2 linked regions of the Sphingobium yanoikuyae genome follow. The protein of the gene in region 1 interacts with the protein of each later gene in a pairwise test. Links are inferred from orthologs where the notes say so. Each region holds a gene or a part of one and is shown on either strand. Other genes may lie near its edges.

Region 1 (4,930 bases):
ATAGCCCAGATAGGCGTCGCCGGTCGCAGCCGCGACCTTGCCATTGGCGGCCTTGCCGGCATCCGCTTCGGCGGCACCCAGCGACGACTTGTCGCCCGGAATGCGGCCCACGGCGGCCTGATAGATGTCGCCCGCCTGGCTGGCGTTCAGCACGCCCTTGGCGCGGCCGGCGTCGATCGTCGACTTGACCTCGCCATAGATACCCGTCTTCGACGCCATTTCGGCCAGTTCGGTGAAGTCGGCAGCGACCACCAGACCCTTGGCCGCCGACATCAGGCGCAGCACGTCCAGATTTTCGCGGTTGGTGATGTTCGGGTTCGCCTGCTGGAACAGGCGGATCAGCGTGCGCAGATTTTCACCGCTCGGATTGGCGGCATAGACCCACTTGGCCCAATCGGTGACTTCCGGCAGGCGCGCGGCAGCCGCACGGCTGACGCCGATCTGATACCATTGCGCCGGCACGGGCTGGCCCGACGCCTTGGTCGCGTCCGCCGCCGCCTTCAGCGCAGCGAGGCCCTGCTGGTTGAAGCCACGCGCCGGCTCGGCCGAGGCATTGCCGGTGCCGGCCTTGCCGAAATAGGCCTGGGCGATGGTCGGGTTGACCTGTTCCGCCTTGTAGCCGGCAGCCAGCGCCGCCTGGCCACGCGAAATCGCGACGTCGTAATTCTTCTGGGCGAGAGCCGCATCGGCCGCCACCATGTTGAACTGGCCGGTCTGCTCGGGCGGGGTCAGGCCGCTGTCGAGCATCTGGTTGAGGCCTTCCATCTTCAGCGCATCATCCTTGCTCTGGATGCCGGTGTTCAGCTTGATCGCGCCGATCTGATACTTGTCGTCGTTCGACGCCGCCTTGCCGTCAGCCTCGGTCAGCGCCGTCTTGGCACCGGCGAAATCCTGGGCATCGGACGCCTTCTGGGCCGCCTGGAGCGACTTGAGCACTTCTGGCGACACGTTCAGCTTGCGGCCGGCCGGCTTTTCTTCCTTCTTCGCGGCGGAGGCGGGAGCCGAAACGGCGCCGCCGGTCAGCGCCAGAGCCAGCGCGAGCGACAGCGGGGTAACAAAACGCATGATCCTCATCTCCTTTTCGCGCCTGACAGGGGGACCACAGGCGACATCCGGGTTGAACGCCGATTAGGGGTCGGCGCGTGAACGGGCTTTGAACAAGCCTATATCCGCGCATTTTGCAACTGTCATGCTGCCGCTTCGTTCCGCTTTTCTTCGCGCCCGCCAATCACCGCCTTGGCTGCACATGCGGGCGCGCGGGCGCGCGCGAGGGGTGACAGATTTGTTTCGCTCGGCTAGTGGTCGGACAACGCATCACACCCATCCAAAAAGAGAATCGCCTTGACCGACGAGACCGTCCTCGCCGACCCTTCGGACATCAGCCCCATCAGCATCGTTGATGAGATGAAGTCGAGCTATCTCGACTATGCCATGTCCGTGATCGTCTCCCGCGCCCTGCCGGACGTGCGCGACGGCCTGAAGCCGGTGCATCGCCGCATTCTCTTCTCGGCCCAGGAATCGGGCTTCGTCTACAACCGCCCCTATCGCAAGTCGGCCCGTCTGGTCGGTGAAGTCATGGGTAAATATCACCCCCATGGCGACAGCTCGATCTACGACGCATTGGCCCGCATGACCCAGGACTGGTCGATGCGCGTGCCGCTGATCGACGGTCAGGGGAACTTCGGTTCGATGGATCCCGATCCGCCAGCCGCCATGCGTTACACCGAAGCGCGCCTGGCCAAGGTCGCGACCGCGCTGCTGGAAGATCTCGACAAGGACACCGTCGATTTCACGCCCAACTATGACGCGTCGGAAAGCGAGCCGCAGGTGCTGCCCGCCCGCTTCCCGAACCTGCTGGTCAACGGCGCGGGCGGCATCGCCGTCGGCATGGCGACCAACATTCCGCCGCATAATCTGGGCGAAGTGCTGCGCGCCTGCCTTGCCTATATCGAGAACCCGGCAATCTCGACCGACGAGCTGATCCAGATCGTCCCCGGCCCCGATTTCCCGACCGCGCCGCTGATCCTGGGCCAGTCGGGCGCCCGCAACGCCTATCATACCGGTCGCGGCTCGATCCTGATGCGCGCCCGGCACGAGGTGGAGGAAGGCCGCGGCGATCGCCGCTCGATCGTCCTCACCTCCATCCCCTATCAGGTCGGCAAGAGCGGCCTGGTCGAAAAGATCGCCGAAGCCGCCAAGGACAAGCGGATCGAGGGCATCAGCGACATTCGTGACGAATCGAGCCGCGAAGGCGTGCGCATCGTCATGGACCTGAAGCGCGACGCCACCCCGGACGTCGTCCTCAACCAGCTGTGGCGCAACACCCCGGCCCAGTCGAGCTTTCCCGCCAACATGCTGGCGATCCGTGGCGGCCGCCCGGAACTGCTCGGCCTGCGCGACATCATCGAAGCCTTCGTCAAGTTCCGCGAAGAGGTCATCACCCGCCGCACCAAGTTCGAGCTGAACAAGGCGCGCGACCGCGCCCATATCTTGCTGGGCCTGGTCGTCGCGGTCACCAATCTCGACGAGGTGGTGAAGATCATCCGCGGTTCGGCCAGCCCGGCCGCTGCCCGCGAATCGCTGCTGGCGCGCGAATGGCCGATCGGCGAGATCGCGCCCTATCTCGCCCTGGTCGAGGCGATCGAGACCGAAGTCAGCGGAGAGAGCTACAAGCTCAGCGACGTGCAGGTCCGCGCCATCCTCGACCTGCGCCTGCATCGCCTGACCGCGCTCGGCCGTGACGAAATCGGCAAGGAACTGGCCGAACTGGCCGAAGCCATCGCCGAATATCTCGCCATCCTGGGTGACCGGGTGAAGCTCTACGCCGTGATGCGCGAAGAGTTTGAGGCGATCGAGAGCGAATTTGCCACGCCGCGCGTGTCGGTCATCGCCCCTGCCGCCGACGGCATCGATGACGAGGATCTGATCGAGCGCGAGGAGATGGTCGTCACCGTCACCGTGCAGGGCTATATCAAGCGTACCCCGCTGGAGAGCTTCCGCGCCCAGGGCCGTGGCGGCAAGGGCCGTTCGGGCATGGCGACCAAGGATGAGGATGCCGTCACTGAACTGTTCGTCACCTCGACGCACACGCCGGTGCTGTTCTTCTCGACCGCGGGCAAGGTCTATCGCCTCAAGGTCTGGCGCCTGCCCGAGGGCGGCCCCGCCACCCGCGGCCGGCCGATGATCAACCTGCTGCCGCTGGCACCGGGCGAAACCATCCAGACCGTGCTGCCTCTGCCCGAGGACGAGGAAAGCTGGAAGGAACTGCACGTCATGTTCGCCACCGCGAACGGCACCGTGCGCCGCAACAGCATGGACGCCTTCGCCAATGTGCCCAGCAACGGCAAGCTCGCGATGCGCTTCGATGAAGGCAGCGACGATCGCCTGATCGGCGTCGCCCTGCTGACCGAAGAGGATGACGTGCTGCTCGCCACCCGCCAGGGCCGCGCGATCCGATTCGCCGCCACCGACGTGCGCGAATTCCAGAGCCGCACCTCGACCGGCGTGCGCGGCATGACGCTCAAGGACGGCGACGAGGTCATCTCGCTCTCGATCCTCAAGGGCTTCGACGCGACGACCGAGGAACGCGACGACTATCTGCGCGCCGCCCCCTGGAAGGAAAATGAAGCGACCCCGGCGATCAACAACGCCGAACGCATGGCCGCCTTTGCCCAGGCGGAACAGTTCATCCTGACTGTCTGCGCCAATGGCTATGGCAAGATCAGTTCGGCCTATGATTATCGCCGCACCGGTCGCGGTGGCCAGGGCATCACCAATATCGACAATATCGCCCGCAACGGCCTGGTCGTCGGCAGCTTCCCGGTCGCGCATGAGGATCATCTGATGCTCGTGACCGATCAGGCCAAGCTGATCCGCATGGGCCTGTCGTCGATGCGCGTCATCGGCCGCAACTCGGCCGGCGTGCGCCTGTTCAACGTCGCCAAGGACGAGCATGTCGTGTCCACCGCCCGGATCGAGGACGGCGAAGATGACAATGCCGAGGCAGCGGTAGAAGGCTCCGTCGAGGGCGCGCCCGAAGCGGCCCCGGAAACTGGCAGCGAGGGTGGCGAAGCGTGAGCGAGCTGTTCGCCTACAAGATCCTGACCGCCGAGCAATATGACCAGTTCAAGGCCGACGGCGTGTTCAAGGGCGCGCCGATCGACCTGCAGGACGGCTATATCCACATGTCCACGCGCGATCAGGCGGCCGAAACGGCGGCCAAGCATTTCGCGGGACAGGATCGGCTGGTGATGCTGATGATCGACCTCGCCCCCTTTGGCGAGGCGATCAAATGGGAAGTGTCGCGCGGCGGCGCCCTCTTCCCCCATCTCTATGGCGACCTGCCGATCAGCGCCGTCGCCGGCAAGGTGATCCTGCGCCTCGACGACGCCGGCAACCACCTGTTCCCGGCCGGGTTCTGATCCATTCCCCTTCCTTCCCGAGCCAGCCTCGGGGAGGAATGGAGCTACCCCCGCCCCATCTCCACCACCCGGCCACGCACGACGCGATAGGTCCAGCCACCCCAGTGGATGCGATTGGATGTGGCAGCCTGTAGCTGCACCGCCAGATGCGCCCAGCAGACGGCAAAGGGCGTCACCATGTCCCACCAGAGCGATCGTCGCGCCCGCGCCGCCTGCGCCGGCTCCAGCACGGCCGCCAATATCCGCCGCCGCGCCGTCGCTCGGCCCCAGGCCGCGCCATAGCCGATCGCGATCGCCGGCCAGCCGCCCCAGCCCAGCGCCCAGAGCCAGAAACCCGATTGCAGCGCGACCGCGCCGGTCGCCACCGCCCACATGCGCGGGCTGTTGGTGAGGATATGGCGATATTGACGCACGCCAAAACTCCAGAGCGCACCAAGCCCCCCATCCAGCGGGCTTGCCACCAGCAGGTCGCGCACCGGCCGCATCCGCAGCTTCGCGCGCCAGCCAGC
Region 2 (4,204 bases), 3.3 Mb from region 1 along the record:
GCTGGACCCGGTCGGACCAGATGGCGTCGCTCATCCCGTCGCTGCACGGTCCTTCGGTCACCGTCATGGCAAAGCCATCGCCCATGAAGCGGATGGCGCGGGGATCATCGGTGCGGGTGACGCGATAGCGCAGCGGACGATGATCGGGTCGCTGCAAGGTCGCGACCGATCCGGTGACGATCACCGCCCAGAAAGGCTCGGTGCCGATCGCGCGATACTCCTCCTGCGGTGGCGGGGGAGGCGGTGTTTCACGGGAAACAGCGGCGGGTGCCGGTTGCGCAGCCGGGGCAGGGGCCGGTTCGGGCGTGGCGCTCTCATTGGCAACGATCGCCTGGTTGAGCGCCGGGGCGGCGTTGGCGATCGCATTGTCGGCGCGATTGTCGACCCTGTTCGGCGGCACCGGATCGCCCGAGCAGGCGGCGAGGGCCAGCAGCCCTGTCACCATCGCCGTCACTTTCACGCGCCGGCCCGCCGGAAACAATGGGCGGCATGATCGTCGACCATGCCGATCGCCTGCATCCAGGCATAGACGATGGTCGGGCCGACGAACTTGAAGCCGCGCTTCTTCAGATCCTTGGAGATCACCTCCGACAGCGGCGTCTGGGTCGGGAAGCTCTTGCCGTCGCCGATGATCGGCCCGTCGGGCGCGAAGGACCAGACATAGGCGGCGAAATCCTCGCCGGCGTCGCGCATCGCGCGATAGATTTGCGCGCCCTTGATCGTCGCCTCGATCTTGGCGCGGGCGCGGACGATGCCGGGATCGGCCATCAGCCGTTCGACATCGTCGGGACCGAAGGCGGCGACCTTGTCCGGATCGAAGCCGGCAAAGGCGGCGCGAAACCCCTCGCGCTTGCGCAAGATGGTGATCCAGCTGAGCCCGGCCTGGAACCCCTCCAGCATCAGCATTTCCCACAGCATGCGCGAATCATGCTGGGGCACGCCCCATTCCGCGTCGTGATAATCCCGGTAGAGCGGGTCCGGCCCTACCCAGCTGCAGCGTGGCAGATCGGTCATGGGTTTTGGGTGCGCCTGACGGCGCACAGCGCCGCACCGGCCCGCGCCCCCACTCGGCCGCCCAAGAGATTATCCTGATTGGGTGGCCGGGTGGGGGCGCGGGCGGGCATCGTCATCCTATCAAACGTCCAGGTTGGCGACGTTCAGCGCATTGTCCTGGATGAATTCGCGGCGCGGTTCGACCACGTCGCCCATCAGCTTGGTGAAGATTTCGTCGGCGACGTCGGCCTGTTCCACCTCGACGCGCAGCATCGAGCGATTGTCCGGGGCCAGCGTGGTTTCCCACAGCTGTTCCGCGTTCATTTCGCCCAGACCCTTGTAGCGCTGGATCGACAGGCCCTTGCGTCCGGCGGACAGGATCGCTTCCAGCAATTCGCTGGGCCGTGAGATGTTGACGCCCTTGGCCGACACGGCGGGCAATTCGTCCTCGCCCAGTTCGTCCTGCGCGGCGACGGCCTTGGCGGAGACCAGGCGGCTGCCTTTAGCATAGCTTTCCGCCTCTTCGCTGGCGGTGCCGTGCAGCTTGCGCGCTTCGGCCGAACCCAGGAAGCCATGTTCGATGACATGATGGTCGGTCACGCCGCGCCACAGCCGTTCGAAATGGAAGCCGCCGCCCTCGGCGATGCGGCCGGTCCACTTGCCCTCGGGATCATGCGAGGCGATCCAGGCGACGGCGGTTGCCAGCCGTTCGGCCAGCTGTGCTTCGGACAGTTCGGGATCGAGTGCGCCGGTCAGGCCCAGCGCCTCGATGATCGCCGGGTCGTAGCGACGCGGCACATAGCGCATCACCGCGCGCATGCGGCGGGCATGGTCGATCAGGCTGCGCAGATCGTCGCCGGTGCGGGCGCCGCCGGTGGTTTCCAGCGCCATCGTGTCGACGCCATTGTCGACCAGATATTGCTCCAGCGCCGCCTCGTCCTTCAGATAGACTTCGGACCGGCCACGGCTCGCCTTGTAGAGCGGCGGCTGGGCGATGAAGAGATGGCCCGCCTCGATGATCTGGGGCATCTGGCGATAGAAGAAGGTCAGCAGCAGCGTGCGGATATGCGCGCCGTCGACGTCGGCGTCGGTCATGATGACGATCTTGTGGTAGCGCAGCTTGTCCAGGTTGAAATCGTCGCGAATGCCGGTGCCCATCGCCTGGATCAGCGTGCCGACTTCCTTGGACGAGAGCATCTTGTCGAAGCGCGCGCGCTCGACGTTCAGGATCTTGCCCTTCAGCGGCAGGATCGCCTGGTTGTGGCGGTTGCGCCCCTGCTTGGCCGACCCGCCGGCCGAGTCACCCTCGACCAGGAAGAGTTCGGACTTGGCGGGATCGCGTTCCTGACAGTCGGCCAGCTTGCCGGGCAGCGATGCGATGTCCATCGCGCCCTTGCGGCGGGTCAGTTCGCGCGCGCGCTTGGCCGCCTCGCGCGCGGCGGCGGCGTCGATCACCTTCTGGACGATCATCTTGCCGTGGCCGGGATTTTCTTCCAGCCATTCGGCCATCTTGTCGGCCATCAGGCTTTCGAGCGGCTGGCGCACTTCGGAGCTGACCAGCTTGTCCTTGGTCTGCGACGAGAATTTGGGATCGGGCAGCTTGACCGAGACGATCGCGGTCAGGCCTTCGCGCATATCCTCACCGGTGAGGCTCACCTTCTCCTTCTTCAGCAGGCCGGTCTTTTCGGCATAGCTGTTCAAGGTCCGGGTCAGTGCCGCGCGGAATGCGGCCAGGTGCGTGCCGCCATCGCGCTGCGGGATGTTGTTGGTGAAGCAGAGGACGTTCTCATAATAAGAGTCGTTCCACTCCAGCGCGACGTCGATGGTGACGTCGTCGCGGGTGCCGGCGATCGCGATCGGATCGGGCATCAGCGCATTCTTGTTGCGGTCGAGATATTTGACGAAGGCCGCGATGCCGCCCTCATAATAAAGCTCGACTTCCTTCTTCTCCTCATGGCGCGCATCGACCAGGAACAGGCGCACGCCGCTGTTGAGGAAAGCCAGCTCGCGATAGCGATGCTCCAGCTTGTCGAAATCATATTCGGTCTGGTTCTTGAACGTGCCGCCATCGCCCGGCACCTTCTCGGTCGAGGCGAGGAAGGTCACGCGCGTGCCCTTCTTGCCCTCGGGCGCATCGCCGATGATCTTGAGCGGCGCGGTGGCATCGCCATAGGCGAAGCGCATCCAATGTTCCTTGCCGTCGCGCCAGATATTGAGGTCCAGCCATTCGGACAGGGCGTTCACCACGGATACGCCCACGCCGTGCAGGCCGCCCGATACCTTATAGGCATTGTCGTCCGACGTGTTCTCGAACTTGCCGCCCGCGTGCAGCTGGGTCATGATGACCTCGGCCGCCGACACGCCTTCTTCCTTGTGGATGCCGGTCGGGATGCCGCGGCCATTATCCTCGACGCTGACGCTGTTGTCGGGGTTGAGCGTGATGACGATCCGGTCGCAATGGCCGGCCAGCGCCTCGTCGATCGCATTGTCGCTGACCTCGAACACCATATGGTGCAGGCCCGACCCGTCGTCGGTGTCGCCGATATACATGCCGGGCCGCTTGCGCACGGCGTCGAGGCCTTTCAGCACCTTGATGCTGTCGGCGCCATATTCATTGCTGTTGGGGCTGTTCTGCTGTTCGTCGCTCATACCCAGCATATAGGGAATGGCGCCTCGAAACTAAAGCGAAACATGGCGGCTTCCACCCGGCTTTGGGGCGGTTTATCAGGCGCTCATGCGTGTTGTCCCGATCCTTGCCCTGATGCTGCTTTCCGCCTGCTCGCGCAGCAGCGAAGTAGCCGACGAATTGCCCAACAGCTCGCTGGCCGGCGCCCCGCGCGATGCGATGCCCGAAACCCGGATCGAGGCGACCCTGGCCCGGCCGGTGACGATCGGCGAGGATGGCCCCCGGCTCGATGCCTGCGGTGCGATGGGGCAGGCGACCCGTGTCGGGCCGCAGGGATTGAGCGTCCGGTCCGCCCCCTTTGCCGAGGCGAAGGCGCTGGCGCAGCTCGCCGAAGGCGCACGGGTGCATGTCTGCACCCGCAGCATCGACCAGAAATGGCTGGGCGTGGTGATCCCGCCGCCAGTGACCGAAGGCGCGGCACCGACCGATTGCGGCGTGCGCGAACCGGTCGACCGCAAGCAGGCCTATGCCGGCCCCTGCACCAGCGGCTGGGTCTCCAGCGCCTATGTCCGGCTGGTGGCCGGC

The links. Proteins that work in one complex are often made in the same cells at the same time.
Region 2: the proteins of gyrA (region 1) and gyrB interact in binary tests that used the Escherichia coli proteins (3 or more experiments, as listed by UniProt). The link is inferred for Sphingobium yanoikuyae from one-to-one orthologs.

Annotation. Positions count from the first base shown.
Region 1 is NZ_CP053021.1:954,297-959,226, reverse strand. What follows is about bases 984-4,277. They hold gyrA (DNA gyrase subunit A), read left to right. Parts: upstream 984-1,341; coding sequence 1,342-4,077; downstream 4,078-4,277. Other genes in these bases: HH800_RS04995 (DUF952 domain-containing protein), read left to right, coding at 4,074-4,277; HH800_RS05005 (hypothetical protein), read right to left, coding at 984-1,065. In the rest of the region: more of HH800_RS05005, read right to left, coding at 1-983; more of HH800_RS04995, read left to right, coding at 4,278-4,421; HH800_RS04990 (glycosyltransferase), read right to left, coding at 4,466-4,930. UniProt on the Escherichia coli protein: A type II topoisomerase that negatively supercoils closed circular double-stranded (ds) DNA in an ATP-dependent manner to maintain chromosomes in an underwound state.
Region 2 is NZ_CP053021.1:4,301,555-4,305,758, reverse strand. What follows is about bases 889-3,960. They hold gyrB (DNA topoisomerase (ATP-hydrolyzing) subunit B), read right to left. Parts: upstream 3,643-3,960; coding sequence 1,135-3,642; downstream 889-1,134. Other genes in these bases: HH800_RS20765 (hypothetical protein), read left to right, coding at 3,728-3,960; HH800_RS20775 (DNA-3-methyladenine glycosylase I), read right to left, coding at 889-1,014. In the rest of the region: HH800_RS20780 (COG3650 family protein), read right to left, coding at 1-445; more of HH800_RS20775, read right to left, coding at 457-888; more of HH800_RS20765, read left to right, coding at 3,961-4,204. UniProt on the Escherichia coli protein: DNA gyrase negatively supercoils closed circular double-stranded DNA in an ATP-dependent manner to maintain chromosomes in an underwound state.